Regions from separate parts of the Tardiphaga sp. GW821-FHT12E02 genome, predicted to be linked through region 2. Evidence: predicted binding sites of a transcription regulator. Region 2 holds the regulator's gene; the other holds the start of a gene.
What was found. Region 2 encodes LexA, which represses DNA repair genes until DNA is damaged. Its sites were predicted from a motif close to TGTTCNNNNTGTGTTCNG; they were not measured.

Region 1: the regulator LexA is predicted to act here: its motif matches at 6,221-6,238, upstream of recA (recombinase RecA).

The regions. Positions count from the first base shown of each region.
Region 1 covers NZ_JBXAQK010000001.1:4,739,242-4,749,461, forward strand. The annotation lists gene AC1RQ5_RS22495 (ABC transporter substrate-binding protein) at 1-607, shown strand, start outside; gene AC1RQ5_RS22500 (ABC transporter permease) at 787-1,767, shown strand; gene AC1RQ5_RS22505 (ABC transporter permease) at 1,940-2,878, shown strand; gene AC1RQ5_RS22510 (ABC transporter ATP-binding protein) at 2,892-3,896, shown strand; gene AC1RQ5_RS22515 (ABC transporter ATP-binding protein) at 3,893-4,873, shown strand; gene recA (recombinase RecA) at 5,015-6,118, opposite strand; gene AC1RQ5_RS22525 (hypothetical protein) at 6,313-6,504, opposite strand; gene AC1RQ5_RS22530 (PaaI family thioesterase) at 6,737-7,168, shown strand; gene AC1RQ5_RS22535 (hypothetical protein) at 7,197-7,499, opposite strand; gene AC1RQ5_RS22540 (YnfA family protein) at 7,571-7,891, opposite strand; gene AC1RQ5_RS22545 (DUF6894 family protein) at 8,212-8,424, shown strand; gene AC1RQ5_RS22550 (hypothetical protein) at 8,479-8,748, opposite strand; gene AC1RQ5_RS22555 (HdeA/HdeB family chaperone) at 8,882-9,184, opposite strand; gene AC1RQ5_RS22560 (PilZ domain-containing protein) at 9,437-9,679, shown strand; gene AC1RQ5_RS22565 (caspase family protein) at 9,676-10,220, opposite strand, start outside.
Region 2 covers NZ_JBXAQK010000001.1:3,397,492-3,407,711, forward strand. The annotation lists gene AC1RQ5_RS16080 (glutamine--tRNA ligase/YqeY domain fusion protein) at 1-1,143, shown strand, start outside; gene AC1RQ5_RS16085 (ComEC/Rec2 family competence protein) at 1,349-3,616, shown strand; gene lexA (transcriptional repressor LexA) at 3,623-4,333, opposite strand; gene AC1RQ5_RS16095 (GNAT family N-acetyltransferase) at 4,689-5,267, opposite strand; gene AC1RQ5_RS16100 (Orn/Lys/Arg family decarboxylase) at 5,264-7,639, opposite strand; gene AC1RQ5_RS16105 (molybdopterin molybdotransferase MoeA) at 7,779-8,984, opposite strand; gene AC1RQ5_RS16110 (hypothetical protein) at 9,102-9,422, shown strand; gene AC1RQ5_RS16115 (CbtB domain-containing protein) at 9,451-9,633, shown strand; gene AC1RQ5_RS16120 (CbtA family protein) at 9,646-10,220, shown strand, end outside.

The DNA of each region.
Region 1 (10,220 bases), 1.3 Mb from region 2:
CGCGCCGCCGCTGTTCAAGCTGTCGGGTGATTTCACGCGGCCGAAATACGATCTCGACGCGGCCAAGAAACTGCTCGCTGAGGCCGGCTATCCGCAGGGCTTCGAGGTCGGCATGGACTGCCCCAATGATCGCTATGTCAATGACGCCGCGATCTGCCAGGCCGTGGTCAGCATGCTGGCGCGCATCAATGTCAAAGTGAACCTGAATGCGCAGCCGAAGGCGCTGTATTTCGCCAAGGTCTTCAAGACCGGCGGCTTCAACACCTCGTTCTATCTGCTCGGCTGGACACCGGGCACCCAGGATTCGCACAACGTGATGCATGACATCATGGGCTGCCGCGACGATCCGAACAGCCCGCGCGGCGCCACCAATCTCGGCGGCTATTGCAACAAGGAGTTCGACAAGCTGACCGATCAGGTGCTGCAGGAGACCGACACTGCGAAGCGCGACCAGCTGATCAAGCAGGCCTATGAGATTGCCAACAAGGAATGGGCCTATATCCCGCTGCACCAGCAGGCGCTGGCCTGGGGCGTGTCGAAAAAGGTGAAGATCGTGCAGCGGCCGGACAATCAGGTGCTGCCATACTGGGCGGTGAAGTCGGAATAGTGCGCGAAGTGGAAACGCGTCGTCCGCATCGCACAAAACTCTGCCCTCATCCTGAGGAGCGGCCGCAGGCCGCGTCTCGAAGGATGGCGGTGGTGCTCCGCAAACTCATGGTTCGAGACGGCGCCGAAGTGGCGCCTCCTCACCATGAGGGGCTGAGTACCTGAAAGCGAAAGGATCGCATGCTCGCTTTCATCCTGCGTCGTGCCCTGCAGTCCATCGGTGTGCTGATCGCGGTCGGCATCATCTCCTTCACCATGTTCCGCTTCGCCGGCGATCCGGTGAACCAGATGGTGGCGATCGACACCACGCCGGCCCAGCGCGCCGAGATCCGCGCCTCGCTTGGCCTCGACGATCCCGTCGTGGTGCAATTCGCGCGCTACTTTGCCAATGCGGCGCAGTTCAAGTTCGGCGTGTCCTATCAATTCCGCCAGCCTGTCTCGTCGCTGCTGCAGGAGCGCATGCCGGCGACCCTCGAGCTCGCCACCTGCGCGACTGTGCTCGCGCTGTTCTTCGGCATCCTGATGGGCATCTATTCGGCGCTGCGGCGGGACTCTTTCACCGCAAAGCTGCTGCAGGCGGTGTCGCTGATCGGCATCTCGCTGCCGACCTTCCTGATCGGCATTCTGCTCATCTATCTGTTCGCGGTGACGCTGGGCTGGCTGCCGTCCTTCGGCCGCGGCGAGGTGGTGAAGCTCGGCTGGTGGACCACCGGCTTTCTCACCGTCTCCGGCTGGAAGGCGCTGATCATGCCGTCGGTCACCCTCGGCCTGTTCCAGATGACGCTGATCATGCGGCTGGTCCGCGCCGAAATGCTGGAAGTGCTGCGCACCGACTATATCCGCTTCGCGCGCGCCCGTGGCCTCACCACGCGTGCCATCCATTTCGGCCATGCGCTGAAGAATACGCTGGTGCCGGTGATCACGGTGGCGGGCCTGCAATTCGGCTCGGTGATCGCGTTCGCCATCATCACCGAAACCGTGTTCCAGTGGCCGGGCATGGGGCTGCTGTTCGTGCAGGCGGTGCAGAATGTCGATATCCCGATCATGGCCGCCTATCTGCTGGTGGTGTCGCTGATCTTCGTCACCATCAATCTGGTGGTGGACATCCTCTACACGATCGTCGATCCGCGCCTGCGTGCGACGGTGGGACGGCCGGCATGAGGGATGTGATGCTCAGACGTTTCTTCACACTCAGCCTGTCATCCCCGCGAAAGCGGGGATCCATAGACACCGAGCTTGCGGTGACACATTTGCGGAGCCACCAGCGTTTCACGACTGCTTCGGAGGTTATGGATCCCCGCTTTCGCGGGGATGACAGGGGAGAACGCGCATCATGACCGACGCCCCCCTTCCCCACACACCCGGGCTTCTCGCCCGCGCCATCGACAGCGACATCTTCTATTCATTCCGCCGCTCGAAGCTCACAGTGGTGGCGGCCAGCATTGCGCTGGTGTTGATGCTGGCCGCGATTTTCGCGCCGGTTCTTGCCATGCAGAATCCGTTCGATCCCGCCCAGCTCGACCTGATGAATTCCCGTATCTCGCCGCTCTGGACCGCGGACGGTGCACGGCCATTCCTGTTCGGCACCGACGAACAGGGCCGCGACGTATTCTCCGCAATCCTCTACGGCATGCGCATTTCGCTGATCGTCGGCATCCTCGGCGTCGGGCTCGCTGCGGTGCTCGGTATCGGGCTCGGACTGATCGCCGGCTATGTCGGCGGCGCGGTGGATTCCCTGATCATGCGCATCGCCGATGTGCAGCTCACGTTTCCCGCTATCCTGATCGCCCTTCTCATCGACGGCGTCGTGAAGTCATTCCTCGGCAATCATCTCGATGCCACCACCATGCTGGTGGTGCTGGTGGTCGCCATCGGCCTGAGCTTCTGGGTGCAATATGCGCGCACCGTGCGCGGTTCGGTCATGGTGGAGAAGAACAAGGACTATGTCGCCGCCGCACAGCTGATCGGCCTGCCCGCGCGCGTGATCATGCTGCGCCATGTGCTGCCCAACACGATGGGGCCGATTCTGGTGATCGCCACCATCAATCTCGCGCTTGCGATCATCACCGAGGCGACATTGTCCTTTCTCGGTTCCGGCATGCCCGACACCATGCCCTCGCTGGGCACGCTGATCCGCATCGGCAACAATTATCTGTTCTCCGGGGAATGGTGGGTCATCGCCTTTCCCGGCATCGCGCTGGCCTCGCTGATCCTGTCCATCAATCTGGTCGGCGACTGGTTGCGCGATGCGCTGAATCCGAAGCTGCAATGACGGGAGAGACCAGATGAGCACGCCCGTCCTGTCCGTCCGCGACCTGCATGTGGAATTCGCCAGCCGGCGCGGCACACTGCATGCGATCAATGGCGTCTCCTTCGACATCGCGCGGGGGGAAGTGCTGGGCGTGGTCGGCGAATCCGGCGCCGGGAAATCGGTGACCGGGCTTGCGGCGATCGGGCTGATCGACCCGCCCGGCCGGATCGCAGGCGGCGAGATTTATCTGTCCGGGCAGCGCATCGACAACCTGCCGCCCCGCGAGGTGCGCCGCATCCGCGGCAAGCGCATTGCCATGATCTTTCAGGACCCCCTCACCAGCCTCGATCCGCTCTATCGCATCGGTGACCAGTTGGTGGAAACAATCCGGACCCATCTCCCATTGTCCGAAAGCGCGGCGCGTCAGCGCGCTATCGATCTCCTCGCCGAAGTCGGTATCCCTGCTCCGGAGAAGCGCATTGACGCCTATCCGCATGAATTTTCCGGCGGGATGCGCCAGCGCGTGGTGATCGCGCTGGCCATCGCCGCCGAGCCGGAACTGATCATCGCGGATGAGCCGACCACCGCGCTCGACGTCTCCGTGCAGGCGCAGATCATCGCGCTGATCAAGCGGCTCGGCCGCGACCACGGCACGGCCGTGATGCTGGTGACCCACGACATGGGCGTGATTGCCGAAACCTCGGACCGCGTGGCCGTGATGTATTCTGGCCGCATCGCCGAGATCGGCCCGGTCCGCGACGTCGTGCAGCATCCCCTGCATCCCTATGCCAAAGGCCTGATGGGTGCGATCCCGACGCTGACCGGCGATGCATCGCAACGGCTGGTGCAGATCCCGGGGAGCATGCCGCGACTGTCGGCGATCCCCACCGGCTGCGCCTTTCATCCGCGCTGCAGTTTCGCATTCGACCGCTGCCGCGCCGAGCGGCCAGAGCCGATTGCCGTCGGCACGCAGCGCGTGGCCTGTCATCTCCATGATCCCGCATCATCAAGACAAGTGCCGGCGGAGATCGGCGCATGACGGTGCTGGTGCAGGCGCGCGATCTGCGGCGCGCATTCGATGTCTCAAAGCCGTGGCTCAACCGCGTGATCGAGCGGACCCCGCGGGAATATCTGCGCGCGGTGGACGGCGTGTCCTTCGATATCAAGCGCGGCGAGACCTTTGCGCTGGTGGGTGAATCCGGCTCCGGCAAGAGCACGGTGGCGCGGATGGTTGTCGGCCTGCTGCCGCCATCCTCGGGCGAGGTCAGCATCGATGGCATCTCGATGAGCGACCCGAAACAGGCGGCCGCGCGAAAACCGCTGCGACGGCGCATCCAGATGATCTTTCAGGATCCCTATGCCAGCCTCAATCCGCGCCTGCGGGTGGATGCGATCATCGCCGAACCGATCCGCGCCTTCGATCTCATGACCAGCGAGCGCGATATCCGCGCGCGGGTGGGCGAGTTGCTGCGCCTGGTCGGCCTGCATCCCGATGATGGCGTGAAGTTTCCGCACCAGTTTTCCGGCGGCCAGCGCCAGCGCATCGCCATCGCCCGCGCGCTGGCATCGGAGGCCGACTTCATCGTCTGCGACGAACCGACCTCTGCACTCGATGTCTCCGTGCAGGCGCAGATCCTGAACCTGATGCGCGACCTGCAGGACAGGCTGGGGCTGACCTATCTGTTCATCAGCCACAACCTCGCAGTGGTGCGCCATATGGCGACGCGAATCGGCGTGATGTATCTTGGCCGTATCGTCGAATGCGCCGACGGCCACGAATTGTTCACCCATCCGCGCATGCCCTATACGCGCATGCTGCTCGGCGCCGTGCCTGATCTCGCAATGTCCGGCCGTGCGCGCATCGCAGTGTCGGGCGAGATACCGAATCCGATCGATCCGCCGAAAGGCTGCACGTTTCATCCGCGCTGCCCGGAGGTGTTCGAGCCATGCCGACGCGAGGTACCGCTGCTCATTGACGGCGTTGCCTGTCATGCCGTGAACAGGCCTTCCCCATAGCGCGAAACGAAAAGGGCCCCGCTAGCGGGGCCCTTTGTGTAGCGACAGGCATTGCAGGGCATCGGCAACAGACCCCTGCAACACACCATCGCGAAACGGTTTGCTGCTTTCCCGGTCGCACAGCGCGGACCGGGGCGCTGATTAATCCTCAGCCGGCTCCGAGCCTTCGGTATCGCCATCTTCCTCGTCACGCTTGCCGGCGAGGATCTGCTCGGCAATCAGGCCGGAATTCTGCCGGATCGAGGCTTCGATCTTGGCGGTCATGTCCGGATTGGCTTTCAGGAAAGCCTTGGAATTCTCGCGACCCTGGCCGAGGCGCTGGCTGTCATAGGAGAACCAGGCGCCGGACTTCTCGACGATGCCGGCCTTGACGCCGAGATCGAGAATCTCGCCCATCTTGGACACGCCTTCGCCATACATGATGTCGAATTCGACCTGCTTGAACGGCGGTGCCAGCTTGTTCTTCACGACCTTCACGCGGGTCGAGTTGCCGACCACTTCGTCACGCTCCTTGATCGCGCCGATGCGGCGGATGTCGAGACGGACCGAAGCATAGAATTTCAGAGCGTTACCGCCTGTGGTGGTTTCCGGCGAACCATACATCACACCGATCTTCATGCGGATCTGGTTGATGAAGATGACCATCGTGTTCGACTTGTTGATCGACGCGGTCAGCTTGCGCAGCGCCTGGCTCATGAGGCGCGCCTGCAGGCCCGGCAGCGCATCGCCCATTTCGCCTTCGAGTTCGGCGCGCGGTACGAGCGCTGCAACCGAGTCGACGATGAGGACGTCCACCGCGCCCGAACGCACCAGCGTGTCGGCGATTTCCAGCGCCTGTTCGCCGTGATCGGGCTGCGAGATCAGGAGCTCATCGACATTGACGCCGAGCTTGCGGGCATAGACGGGATCGAGCGCGTGTTCGGCGTCGATGAAGGCGCAGATGCCGCCCTTCTTCTGCGCTTCGGCTACGCAATGCAGCGCCAGCGTGGTCTTGCCCGAGGATTCCGGTCCGTAGATCTCGATCACGCGGCCCTTGGGCAGGCCACCGACGCCGAGCGCAATATCGAGACCCAGCGACCCCGACGAGATGACCTCGATATCCATCGAGCGGTCATTCTTGCCGAGCTTCATCACCGAGCCCTTGCCGAACTGACGCTCGATCTGGGAGAGCGCAGCCGCCAGGGCTTTGGACTTGTCCATGGAGGATCCTTCAACGATACGCAGGGCAGACGAATTGGCAGCCATTGATCTAGCTCCTTATGAAGGGATTCGCGACAGGGACAAATGCAAGAGCGACAAACGGACGGCCGTGCCGCTCAGATGATTCAATGTACCCCATCTGTTCTATGTTCGCAATATGTTCTTTCAGAAATTTGCGCGATCTTGCGCGCCAAACGGCCGCTCGCGCCAGCCAAACTGCTGCAACCAAGTTTGGACGCTCAGATTTCGGCCATCGCCTCGGGGAGCGGCAGGTTCGCCAGCTCCGGTGCGATTCCGATCGCATAGACATCGGCAATGCCGGCCTTGCGCAGGCGCTTCAGTTCGACCACCGCATGGTCGAGCGTCTCCACGGTGCCGTAAAACACCTTCTCCGTCGGCTTATACGGCGTTCCGTAGATGCTGTAGGCCATGGGCGATAAGCGTCCGGTCGTTGCGAAGCGAAATATCAACCAGTCGTATAGCGGGCAGCCGCGATTTGTCTACTAAAATAGACAACTCAACCGCACAGTGGACTGCGGCGCATCCGCGCGAGGTCGCTGACCGGCCCGGTATCCGCTGCGATCAGCCTTTCCTCCCGAGCCTCGCCCGATACTATCCCGACAGCATCGGCCACATCGCTTCATTCGGTCAGGACACCAACCCATGGACGCCACCAGCCGCATCCGCGACAGCTTTGCCAGGCAGGGACTGATGAGCACTCTTGGCGCGACACTCGGCAACATTGCGCCGGGCGCCGTGGAGATCGTGCTGATCCCCTCGCCTGCGATCTCGCAGCAGCATGGCTTCGTCCATGCCGGTGCGATCAGCGCGATCGCCGATAGCGCGGCGGGTTATTCGGCCCTCAGCCTGATGCCCGAGGGCGCGGGCGTGCTGACCACCGAATTCAAGATCAATCTGGTGGCACCGGCGATCGGCGAGCGCATTGTCGCGCGCGGGCGCATCGTGAAGCCGGGGCGCACACTGACGCTCGTGCAGTCCGACGTCGTCGCCATCAGCGATGGTCAGGAGAAGCTCGTCGCCCTCCTCACCGCGACCATGATGACACTCCGGGATCGCGACGGCATCAGCGACTGATGCCTGTCCGACCGACGCCGCCGGGCTTTCAGTTCAGCAGATCGCAACTCGCGATGCGGTTGAAATCCGCCAGGCGGCGCTCTGCCGGTCCGGCAAGATCGATGGTCGCCAGCAGCTCTGCCAATCGTCGATGCGCCCGCTCCGCGTCTGCGGCCGGCAGCGGCGCTTCGTCATAGACATCGATATAGGGCGTGACGAGACTGCTCAGCAGCTGGCACAGCGCGCTGTGCTCGGGCGCGCGGCGGCTGAGATCGGATAGTTTCTGCTGGAAGGAGCGGAAGGTGTGCAGGCCGTGGTGCTGCTGTTCAAACCACGTGCTGAGATCGTGCATATGAGCCTCTTCAAATGCGAGAAGAAGCTATGAGCTTTTACACTTTGGCGCAGGAAAAGGCCAGCACAGGTTTAGCGCGGCCCGGCAATGATAACCGCGGCACCGACCAGGCAGATCGCCGCGCCCGCAATGTCCCAGCGATCCGGGCGAAAGCCTTCGGCGAGCCAGAGCCACAATACGGACATCGCGATATAGATGCCGCCATAGGTGGCATAGGCCCGGCCTGCGGCTTCGCTTTCGACCAGCGTGAGCAGATAAGCGAACAGGAGCAGCGAGGCGATGCCGGGGATGAGGATCCAGGCGGGCTTGCCAAGGCGGAGCCAGGTCCAGAAGGCGAAGCAGCCGATGATTTCCGCCATCGCAGCACAGATGAACACAAAGGCCGTTCGCATCAAGGCTCCGCTACTCGTTGGTCGTCCGTTTCGATGAGTGTGACATAGCGGCCTCAAAGATGCGGGTGCAATCGGCGCTTTCACCCCGTCGAAGGCGTCACTGCGAAATGACGAAAATGCCCGGCCAGTCATGACATCCGGCTACTCAGGTTCCACAACCGGAACCACACGGGGCACAACTCAAAAAAACCGCGCATTTGCCATAAATTTTGCGTGATTTTTGTCGACGCGCGGAATGACTTGGTTTAGCGGTACCATTATCCCACGGCAACCTCAGGTGCCGGTAGGACATCCCATGTGTCCCAGAAGTGGTCATCCCGTTGCCGCTGTTTTATTTCCACATCATCTCCGAACACACCTTCCTTGACGACGAAGGCACCGCCTTCGAGTCCGAGCAGGATGCAATGAAACATGCACGCGAACTCGCTGCCGAGCTGGTGCGAGTCACCGGTGTGATCAAAGGCGCAATCGTGGTAGAGAACGAGGATGCCGGCGGCATGTTCGAAGTGCCGCTGTCGTCCTGGAACAACTAGACTGCCCGCAACTGCCGCGCGGTTGCGCTCTGGCATCGACGCGGCTGCAAAAAATCAGTGCGTGGCGCTGCCGGTCTTGGTGCGGGGCTGTTTGGCCGGAGCTGCCGCCTTCGGCGCATCGCTCCGAACATTGCCCCACGGATCGACCGAGCTCTTGTTGTCGGGAATCTGGCGCAAGGAATCGCGATAGGCTTTCTGCCGGATGGCGTCCTGCTCCTTCTCCTCCGGACTCATGGTCTTCACCTCCGGCATCAGATTCATCATCTGGGCCGAGGCGGGTCCGGTCAGTAGCGCGAGCATCGCGATGGCGCTGAGCAGTCTCATGATAAAAAGGCTCCGTGGAACTCGGAGCCCTTATACCACCTGCCTCTCGGGCGCGCCAAGCACGCGAAAGCAGTGCCCTCCTACCCTACAGCCCCGTCAGATATACCCGGATGAATGACGTGTGCTGCGGCGGCTATTTGCCGAGGATTCGTTCGGCGGCCGTGACAATGCTGACGCCCGGATTGGTCGCGCAATAGGCTCCGAACTTCTTGGCGTTTTCAGTGAAGACCTCGGTATCGATCAGCGCCTCGTCAGAGTCGCCTTTGTACCAGCCGTCGATCCAGGTCAGCACCATCGCGATGTCATCCGGCTTGGACTCGATGAATTGCTTGCACGACATCACCGAAAGGTCGAGTACCACCGCCCTGGCCGGCGTGACGACGGGTGCGATGGCGACTACGATCAGCGAAGCGAGCAAGGTGCTGGCGGTTTTCATGGCAGTTCTCTCCCCAGTGGAAAATGAACGCCGGCGGCTCGCCAATGCGAGCCTGTGTCTGAAGCGTTCGTTCTCAACGCTACCAGTGCGCGAGCCGGCGCAATCTGAAATTTCCCTGAAATTTTGCCGGTAATTGTCTGCCAGATCTTCAGAAAGTGTAAACAGGCAGGCCCGGATCTCTGCGTTCGGCTTCAATGACCGGCAAGATGATACGGCTAGACGTGTCGCATGAAGACGACACGGACAACGGCCATGGATGAGCGACGGCGACACCCGCGCCAGCGGGTTTTGAAGCGGGGCATGCTGACCTTCGTCGGCGGCGGCGGCATCGATTGCACCGTGCGCAACATCTCGGTCTCCGGCGCGCGCATCGACGTCGCGAGCCCTGTCGGCATTCCCGAGCAGTTTCATCTGGTGATCGAGACGGACCAGTTCATCCGCCGCGGCCGCCCGGTCTGGAGCAGCGAGCGCCAGATCGGGATTGAATTCGATTAGTAGCGGCCACCGCTGTTATAGCCGCCACCATATCCGCCGCGGCTATAACCACCGCCATATCCACCGCCGCCATAGATGCGCGGAGGCGGCGCGTAATAAACGGCTGGCGGACGGCGCACCACGATGTCTTCTTCGATGACCTCACGGCGTGGCGTGCGGTCGGCACGTTTTTTTGTGGTGTCGGCTTTTGCCGGTTTCTCGGCCTTCTTCGACGCGGGAGCGGCTGCGGGCGGCGCATTGCACGGGCAGGTCGGCGCAGGCGTGGCGAGCGCAGCGACATTGGTGGCTGCAGCTGCTCCAGCGGCAGGCTCCGGCTTGTTGCGCACGCGCTCGATCAGCCCGCGCGCCGTCACGGTCTGCTCGCTATCGGGATATTTGGCCAGGAAGGTTTCGTAGGACGACACCGTATTGGTGATGACAGCGATATTCCAGGCAACCATCCGGTAGTGACGATCAAGCCAATCCTTGGCCTCGGGGCCAAAGGGCGGCGCGGCATAGAGGCTGACAAAGGCCTCATAGGCTTCCACCGAACCGTCGAACA
Region 2 (10,220 bases):
CGCGCCAGGATCGACATGGCGTCGGGCAATATCAATCTGCGCGACCCCGTGATCTATCGCATCCTGCATGCGCATCATCCGCGCACCGGCGAGGCCTGGAAGATCTATCCGAGCTACGATTTTGCGCATGGCCAGTCGGACGCGATCGAACATGTGACGCATTCGATCTGCACCCTCGAATTCGAGGATCACCGGCCGCTCTATGACTGGTGCCTGGACAATCTGCCGGTGCCGTCACGGCCGCATCAGTATGAATTCGCACGCCTCAACATGACCTATACGCTGCTGTCCAAGCGCGTGCTCACCGAGCTCGTGCGCGGCGGCCATGTGTCAGGCTGGGACGATCCGCGCATGCCGACATTGGCCGGTTTGCAGCGCCGCGGCATTCCCGCCGAAGCGCTGCGCGAATTCGTCAAGCGCATCGGGGTCGCCAAGGCGAATTCCACGGTTGACCTGTCGATGTTCGATTTCGCCGTGCGCGAGACGCTGAACCGCACGGCGCAGCGTCGCATGGCGGTGCTGCGGCCGTTGAAGGTCGTCATCGAGAATTATCCGGAAGGACAGGTCGAGCAACTCGACGCCGTCAATCATCCCGATGACGCCTCGCTCGGCAGCCGCCAGATCCCGTTCAGCCGCGAGCTCTATATCGAGCACGAGGATTTTATGGAGGAGCCGCCGAAAAAGTTCTTCCGCATGGCGCCGGGCCGCGAGGTGCGGCTGCGCTACGGCTATTTCATCACCTGCAAGGATGTCGTGAAGAACGACAAGGGCGAGGTGGTGGAGCTGCGCTGCACCTATGATCCCGAAACCCGCGGCGGCAATGCGCCGGACGGACGCAAGGTGAAGGCGACGATCCATTGGGTCAGCGCGCAGCATGCCGTGCAGGCCGAAGTGCGCGTCTATGAGCAGCTGTTTGCGACGCCAACGCCGGAAGCTGCGAATTTTGCATCGCAGATCAATCCGAATTCGCTGGAAGTCTTGACCGGCGCGATGCTGGAACCGTCGCTGGCGAGTGACACTTTTGACGGCGCAATCCAGTTTGAACGGCAGGGCTATTTTTGCCGTGACAAGGACTTTGCGCCCGGCAAGCCGGTGTTTAACCGCACCGTCGGCCTGCGCGATAGTTACGCCAAGCTGGCGTAACTTGTCGGATGGGTTGAGCAAAGGTGCGTAAGCGCCGGAGCGACAACCCATCGGCCGAGCTTGCCGCAACGACGGAATGATGGGTTTTCGCTGCGCTCAACCCATCCTACGGTTTCGAGATTAGTTTCATCATTCCCCATCCGTTCCGCTAGCCGCACGCTGCCCTTCCGATAGCATTCGGGCGGGCAAGCGTGGCGGGCGGCTCATGGCGCAAAGCGGGGGACGGCAGCGCAATCAGGCGAGGGCGGTGACTTGGCCGCCATCGGCGGCGGCTGGCGCCCGCCCGTCCAATCACTCCTGGACGTTGTCGTTCGATGGGCTGCGTGCCTGGGCGCAGGCGGAAGCCGGCCCCGGCCGTCTGCTGCCATGGGTCCCTGTGGCCTTCGGTGCCGGCATCGCACTGTATTTTGCGGCCGAGCGTGAGCCCGTCGCTTGGGCGGCTGCTGCAACAGCGGGTATTCTTGCCATCGTGGCCGTGCTGCTCAGACGGTCGCCTGCCTTTCCCTGTATGCTTTTCGCGGCTGCTATTGCTGCTGGCTTTGCCACGGTGACATGGAAGAGCACACGCATCGCCCATGAGGTGTTGGCGACACCGCTGTTCGGCGTTGCACTGACCGGCTTCGTCGAGACCCACGAGGAGCGTGAGCGCAGCGATCGTTTCGTCTTGCGCGTGGCGACGATGGAAACGCAGCGCGATGCCGTCCGGCTGACACGCGTGCGGCTGTCGGTGAAAAAGGGGACGGCGCCTGCGGTCGGCAGCTTTGTCGAACTCAAGGCGCGGCTGCAGCCGCCGCTCGCGCCGTTGCGACCCGGTGGCTACGATTTCGCGCGTGATCTGTATTTCCAGGGCATCGGCGCGTCCGGCTTTGTCACCGGCGCAATCCGGAAGGTCGATCCGCCGACGCCGCCATCGCACCACCTGCAATATGCTGCCACGATGCAGGGGATGCGGGACGCCATCGACGCGCGCATCCGCGCTTCGCTCTCGGGCGATAACCGCGCAATCGCGACGGCGCTGCTGACCGGACGGCGCGACGCGATTTCGGCTGATGTCAACGACGCCATGTTCATCTCGGGCCTCGGGCATGTGCTGTCGATTTCCGGCTATCACATGGCTGTCGTAGCCGGCGTCGTGTTCTTCGTCGTCCGCGCGCTGCTGGCGCTGGTGCCTGTGCTGACGGTCACGTTTCCGATCAAGAAAGTGGCGGCCGTGGCGGCGCTGCTTGCCGCACTGTTTTATCTGCTGCTATCCGGCGCCGAGGTCGCGACGCAAAGATCTTTCATCATGACGGCGGTGGTGCTGATCGCCATCATGGTCGATCGCCGCGCCATCACCTTTCGCACGCTGGCAATCGCGGCTCTCATCGTGCTGATCGTAACGCCGGAGGCGCTGGTGCATCCGAGTTTTCAGATGTCGTTCGCGGCGACGCTGGGGCTTGTGGCGCTCGTGCAGATCGGCATGCCGGGTCTGTTTGCGACATCGGAAAGCTCGACGACGGCGCGGATTGTTCTGTGGGGTGGGCGTGAACTGGCGTTGTTGCTCTTGGCGTCGCTGGTCGCCGGTCTCGCGACGATGCCCTACGCGGCCTATCATTTTCACCGCGTCACGCCCTATGGCATCATCGCCAATCTGTTGGCGATGCCGGTGGTGTCGGCGCTGGTGATGCCGGCAGGGCTGCTCGGGCTTGTCGCCATTCCGTTCGGCTTCGACAGCGTGTTCTGGCACGTCATGGAGATCGGCCTGCAATGGATGATTGTCGTGTCCAAATGGGTGGCCGGGTTGCCCGGTGCGATCGGCCGTGTGCCCGCCTTCGGGACGGGGCCGCTGATTGCCGCCAGTTTTGGGATCGTACTGCTCGCCTTGCTGCGCACGCCGTTGCGTTATGCCGGGGTCATTGCTCTCGCGGTTGCTATGGCCTGGGCGGCGGCCAGCAAACAGCCTGACATCCTCATTGCCGGCGACGGTCATAGCGTGGCCGTGCGCGGCCGCGATGGGCGGCTGCAGGTGATGCGCAGCGGCAAGGATGCGTTTCTCGTGAAGGAATGGCTGGCCGCGGATGCTGATGCGCGGCTGCCCACGGATCAGTCGCTCGGCGACAGCGTGTCGTGCGATCCCTCAGGCTGCGTGGCAGCGCTCAACGATGGCGCCCTGATTGCCCTCACACTGCAGCCCGAAGCGTTCAGTGAGGACTGCGAGCGCACGGCGGTCATCGTGACGATGAGGCAGCCGCCGGCCGATTGCCGGGCGATGGTGATCGATCGCGAGGCACTGCAAAGTCAGGGAGCCACAGGCCTGCGGCGCGTCGGGAACGGCTTTGTCGTGGAGGCATCACGCGCGCGCGGTCTGCAGCGCCCTTGGGCACGGGCACCTGATGATGTCGCAGAAACTGCAATATCGACCGGCCAACGCGCACGCCAGGGACCGGTCGATGCAACGCCGACGGAGACGGATCTCCAGCCGGACGATCACTAAAAGCGCTCAGTAGCGGCGATAGAGACCGGTGAGCTTGCCCTGGATGCGGACGCGGTTCGGCGGCAGGATGCGGACTTCATAGGCCGTATTCGCCGGCTCCAGCGCGATCGAGGCGCCGCGGCGGCGGAAGCGCTTCAGGGTGGCTTCCTCGTCGTCGATCAGCGCGACCACGATGTCGCCGGTGTCGGCACTGTCGGATTTCTGGATCAGCGCCATGTCGCCATCGAGGATGCCGGCGTCCTGCATGGAATCGCCGCGCACCTCGAGGGCGTAATGTTCGCCATTGCCGAGCATGTCCTGCGGCACGCTGATGGAGTGGCTGCGGGTCTGCAGCGCCTCGATGGGCGTGCCGGCTGCGATCCGGCCCATGACGGGCACCGAGATGGTGCGGCCGCCGTCATCCTCACTGGCAACCGGTGCCGGAGCAGAGCGGCTCTTGCCGAGATTGCCTTCGATCACGCTTGGCGTGAAACCACGGCGGCCGGTGGGGGCTGCGGTGGTGAGTTCGGGCAACTTGATGACTTCGATCGCGCGGGCGCGGTTCGGCAGGCGCCGAATGAAACCGCGTTCTTCCAGCGCCGTGATCAGGCGGTGGATGCCGGACTTGGAGCGTAGGTCCAGTGCATCCTTCATTTCGTCGAAGGAGGGCGGCACACCGGCTTCCTTCAGCCGCTGGTCGATGAAGCGGAGCAGTTCATATTGTTTGCGCGTGAGCATCTGAAGCCATCCTTAGTTGGCAAGGCCTTCAAGCAACGATTGTCAGGCCGCCGCGTGTGTTTCAGGACCTCGTTATCGGCGATCAATCAGACCGTCGGTCGAGGGCAGTCACGAGTTTGGGCACTCTCGATTTCACTAAGCCGCAGAATCTCGAAACAAATCATGAACGAACACTATCTGTTCCGTACATGTTCCGCAATGGCTAATTTCGCCTCAAGGATGCGTTGCTGACCAGAAAACGCGGACCGTAGGATGGGCCGAGCGCGTGCGCGAAGCGCCGGCGTGAAACCCATCATTCCGTCGATGCGGCGGGCTCCGCCGATGGGTTTCGCTGCGCTCTACCCATCCTACAAGATCACAGAATCCGCTCGGACAGCGCCATCGGCGGTGGCGGAGTGGTCACGCCGGCCGCCAGGGATCGCTGCACCATGACCGTGTCGGCCCAGCGGCCGGAACGGTAGGCGACGCCCGCCAACACGCCGACCCGCGCAAAGCCGAAATGATCGTGCAGGCCGAGCGAGGGGGCATTGTCGGCGTCGATATAGCCGATGATCTGGCGGAAACCGGCGGCGGCGCAGACATCGATCAGTTCGCGCAGCAACCGGCCGCCGACGCCTTTGCCGGTGTGCTCGTGATGCACATAGATCGAGTGTTTCACGGCATAGCGATAGGCTGGTCGCTTGCGGAACTGGACCACATAGGCATAGCCGACGACTTCGCCGCCGCGCGTTGCAACGATGTGCGGGAAGCGTTTGTTCTTCAGGTTCTTGCGACGATCGCGCAGATCGTCGGGCTGCATCGCATCGGCATCGCTGACGCCTTCCTCTACGCCTTGGCGGATGTGGCGGCGATAGATCGAGAGCATCGCATCGACATCGCTGTCGCGTGATGGCCGGACGATGATCGGGGTGTCGGTCGCCTCTTGCGAACTCACTTGCGGGGATCCCGCTCTTCGGAGACCACGTAGGTGTAGAGCCGGATGCGGCCCGAGGCATCCACCTTGCGATAGATGCCCTGGATTTCGACGTCGAAGCCCGGGAAGGTGTTGAAGCAGGTTTCGAACATCTTGAGATAATCGATCATGGGCTGCGCGCGCGCCGTGAGGCGCTCGCCTGGCACGATGGTCGCGATGCCCGGCGGATAGACAACGAAGGGCGTGGTGGCGATGCGGCCGGAGATCTCGTCGATCGGCAGATAGTCGACGTCGTTGCGGACCAAGAGGCGCGCGGCGTCATGGGGCGACATGGCGATCTCCGGCAGGTGCTGGTCCATGAACTGCCTGGCCTGCAGGCCGCTGACATCGGCATTGCGATAGAAGCGGTGCATTTCGCCGCACAGATCGCGCAGGCGCACGCCGGCATAGCGGGCCGGGCGGCGGCGCGCGAATTCGGGGATGACGTCCTCGAGCAGGGCGTTGTCATCGTGGAAGCGCTTGAAGGCCACGAGGCCAGAGACTAGCGTGCCAGCCTTGCTCGCCTCGACGCCGGGGGTGAGCAGGAACAGCAGCGAATTCAGGTCGTTCTTCTCGGGCACAATCTGGTTTTCGCGCAGATATTGCGCAACCACCGGCGCCGGAATGCCGTGCTCGGCATAGTCACCGGTGGTGCGATCGAAGCCCGGCGTCAGCACTGTGAGCTTGTTCGGGTCGGTCATCGCGAAGCCGGCTTCCATATTCTGGAAACCGTGCCACTTGGCATCCGGCGAGAGCTGCCAGAAGGCGGGATTGGTGGCGAGCTGATCGGTGCTGATGCTTTCCCACGGCACGCTGTGAACCGCGCCGGACTGCGCGACGTCGGGAATCTCCACACGCACCGGCACGAAGGGCTCGAAGAACCAGCGGCGCTCGGGCCGGCTTTCCTTTTCCTCGAATTCGCGGCGCACTGCGCGCATTTTCTTGCGCAGCTCGATGCCGAGACGGATCGTGTCGTCCCACAGCACTTCGCCCGAGCGGCCCTTCATCATCTGCGCGCCCACATCGAGCGATGCGAACAGCGGATAGAACGGCGACGTTGAGGCGTGTTGCATGAAGCTTTCGTTGAAGCGGCGATGCTCGACACGGCGCTTCTGGCCGCGGATGTGGCGATCCTTCATGTGGATCTGCGACGCCTGCGAGAACGAGGCGAGCTGCTTGTGGGTCGATTGCGTGGCGATGATGCCGGGCGACTCCGGGCCGAGGTCCTTCAGGCCCATGGCGAAGCGGCCGGCATAGAGCGGGTGGAATTTCATGAAGCCCGCCCACGCCTCGTCGAACAGGATGTACTCGCAGAGATGTCCGATCCGCTTGATGATCATCTCGGCGCTATAGATGGTGCCGTCATAAGTGCATTGTTCGATGACAGCGACGCGGAACGGACGCTCGCGCTTCCAGGCGTCGGGATCGGTGACCATCGGATTGGTGCGGATGCGCTCGCGCAGCGCTTCCTCGCTGAAGGCGTCCCAGTTCATCGGGCCGATCAGGCCCCATGGATTGCGCTCGGTCGGCACATAGATCGGCGTGCCGCCGGAGATCATCAGCGCGCCATGCAGCGCCGCCTTGTGGTTGTTGCGGTCGAACAGCACGAGATCGCCGTCGGTCACAAGCGCCGACAGCGCGACCTTGTTGGAGGTCGAGGTGCCGTTGAGCACGAAATAGGTCTTCTCTGCGCCAAAAATCTTGGCGGCCTCTTTCTGCGCCTGCAGCGCCGGGCCTTCGTGGGTGAGGAGGTCGCCGAGATCGAGCACGGAATTGTCGAGGTCGTCGCGGAACACGGCTTCGCCGAGATGCTCCATGAACACGCGGCCGATCGGCGAGCGGCTGTAGAACACGCCGCCATTGTGACCGGGGCAGGTCCAGAGCTGGTTGCCTTCCTCGGCATAGTCGACGAGGGCGCCGAAGAACGGCGTCTTCAGCGTCTCGGCATATTGCTTGAGGCGGCTGACCAGGTTCTTGGCGATGAAGGGCGGGGTTTCTTCCGACAGGAAGATGTAGCCGTCGATGAAATCGAGCACCTCGACCGGAATGTCTTCGAAGCGCTGGCGGCGGATCAGCAGCATGATCGGGAAATCGAGGCCGCGACGACGCATCAGGTTGATCAGGGCTGCGGTCTTGCCTTCAAGGCCCTTCTTGCCCCAATCCACCACCATGCAGCCGATGGCGGCATCGGTCTGCACGGCAATCGCCGCGTCTTCCAGTTTGCGCGCCTTGACCACTTCGAAGCCGGATTTCTCGATTTCCTCGACGATCTGGTTGAGGCGGACGCCTTCCAGGTCATCGGCGTCGAAGGTCGGCATGGCGAAGAGGAAGTTGAAGCGCTTGAAATAGTCCATGAACGGGCACCGAATCTGTTGTCTGCGCTCTCTGTCGCCGCGTTACGTGACAACTTGGTGACCGAGGGCCGGCGGAATTTATGATGGGCTATGCCCCGGCGGACAACGCCTGAGGAACGTGTCGGTTCGCGGTATTCCGCTAAGTCGGAAGGCGAATGATCCGGCAGGGATCGCCGGCCTTGGCGGGCGGGGCGTTTGGCGGGCGCACCAGCAGGCCTTCAGCCACGGCAAGATTGCCGAGCAGCGAGGAGTCCTGCTTCGTCACCGGCGTCGCCACCAGTTTGTCGTCCTGCCATTCGAGGCGTGTGCGCAGGTAATCCTCGCGGTGGTCGTTGCCGGCGAGATCCCGCCCGAGGATGGCGGCTTCGCGAAAATGCTGGACCTCGCTGCGGCCCGCCAGCGCGCGCAGCAGCGGCACCATGAACAGGAAGCCGCAGACATAGGACGAGACGGGATTGCCGGGCAGGCCGATCACCCGCATGGCACTGCGGCGGCCATGCATCATCGGCTTGCCCGGCCGCATGGCGATCTTCCAGAACGCCATCTCGACGCCGGCCTCGATGAGCGATTGCTGCACGAGATCGTGGTCGCCGACGGACGCGCCGCCGGTGGTGATGAGGACATCGACGTTCAGTTCGATAGCGCGCCGGATCGCGGCGGTGGTGGATTCCAGCGTGTCGCGGGCGATGCCGAGATCGATCACCTCGGCGCCTTCAGCGCGCGCCAGCGCACGCAAAGCATAGCCGTTGGAGAGCACGATCTGGCCGGGGCCGGGCGTGGCGCCGGGAAGGACCAGTTCATCGCCGGTGGCCAGCATGGCGACGACGGGGCGGCGACGCACCGGGAGCTTCGGATGGTTCATGCCTGCGGCCAGCGCGAGGTCACGATCGGTAAGGCGGAGTCCTGCGCGCAACAGCACATCGCCTTGCTTGAAGTCCACGCCTGCGGCGCGGATGTGCTTGCCGGCTGTGGCTGCCTCGTTGATCACGACAATGTCGCCGTCACGCGTCGTGTCTTCCTGGATCACGATGCCGTCCGCGCCCGCCGGCACGACGCCGCCGGTGAAGATCCGCAGCGCTTCGCCGCCGGCGAGAGCACGGTCGAATGGCCTGCCGGCGGAAATCTCGCCGATCACGTTCAGCCTGGCGCCCAGCGTCGCATCCGCGGCGCGGACCGCATAGCCGTCCATGGCCGACATGGCTTCCGGCGGCTGCGTGCGCAGCGAGGCGACATCACGCGCCAGCACGCGGTGAAATGCGTCTTCCAGCGTGACGGTTTCCTCGGGCAAGCCTTCGGCACCGTTCAGGATCGCAGCCATGGCGTCGGTGAAGGGCATCAGGGCCATTGGCGGATCTCCGGATTTGCGTGGATGCCCGTCTTAAAGGAGCGGGCGGGGGAGGCAAGCGTCGGTTGTGCCGGTGGCGGGCTTGGGAATTGCTCCTGATGCCGTTACCAGAGAGGCATGACCGACGGGTACGATATGGGCGCTGGCGATGTCTTGCGCTGGCGCAGCGATGTGGACGCATTGTCGTTCCGGCCAGAGGGGCATGGCGGCGTCTGCATGGTGCATCGGCATGCGTTCCGGACACTGGTGAAGCACATGCCCACGCCGGAAGAATGTGCGGCGTTTTTTCACGCGCAGGAAACGGCGTTCCAGTTCGCAGCCCGCGCCAAGATCGCCCATGCGCGGCTTCCCCCCGACGCCAATCTGCATCTGACCAGCCGCGATCTTGCCCGAGCCATGGCGAAATTGGCGGTCGCATCAACGGAACAAAGCGGCTAAACTGCCCGCAGAATTGACGAGGAATCCCATGCAGCAGACCCAGACCGCCCAGCTCTCCACCGCCGCGATCGACGCCAATGTCGTCGTGCAGGCCGTTCTCGCCATGGCGCTCGGGCTGTTCGTCGTCGGCGTGGTCGGCTTCTCGCATATCAGCGCCGTCCACAATGCGGCCCATGACGTGCGTCACGCCAACGCCTTTCCCTGCCACTGATCTCTCAGGCTGATGTCCGTTTTTCGTTCGATCGTATTCTCGGCGGTGCTCGCCGGGATCGTTGCTGGTGCGGCCACGACGGCCGTTCAGATGGTCGGCACCGTCAAGCTGATCCAGCAGGCCGAGGTCTATGAGAAGAAGGCCGAGGCACCGGCGCCTGCTGCAACGCCAGCAGCCGCGCCCGCGGCGTCCGGCCACGATCATGGTGGACATCAGCAGGCTGCCGCTGCCCACGATCACGGCGGCGAGTGGGAGCCCGAAGAGGGTTTTCAGCGCAATGCCTTCACGGCCGGCGCCAATGTTCTGACCGCTATCGGTTTCGCGCTGCTGCTTGCCGGCATCTTTGCGCTGCGCGGCCGTCCGGTGGATTGGCGCGAGGGCCTGTTCTGGGGCCTTGGCGGCTTTGTCGTGTTCGTTGCCGCACCCGGTCTCGGACTGCCGCCGGAAGTGCCCGGCCAGCCGGTGGCCGATCTGACCCTGCGCCAGACCTGGTGGATCGCGACGGCTGTCGCCACCGCAGGCGGCCTCGCGCTGCTGGTGTTCCGTCGCGCCTCCTGGGCCGCGCTGCTCGGCCTGGGGCTGATCGT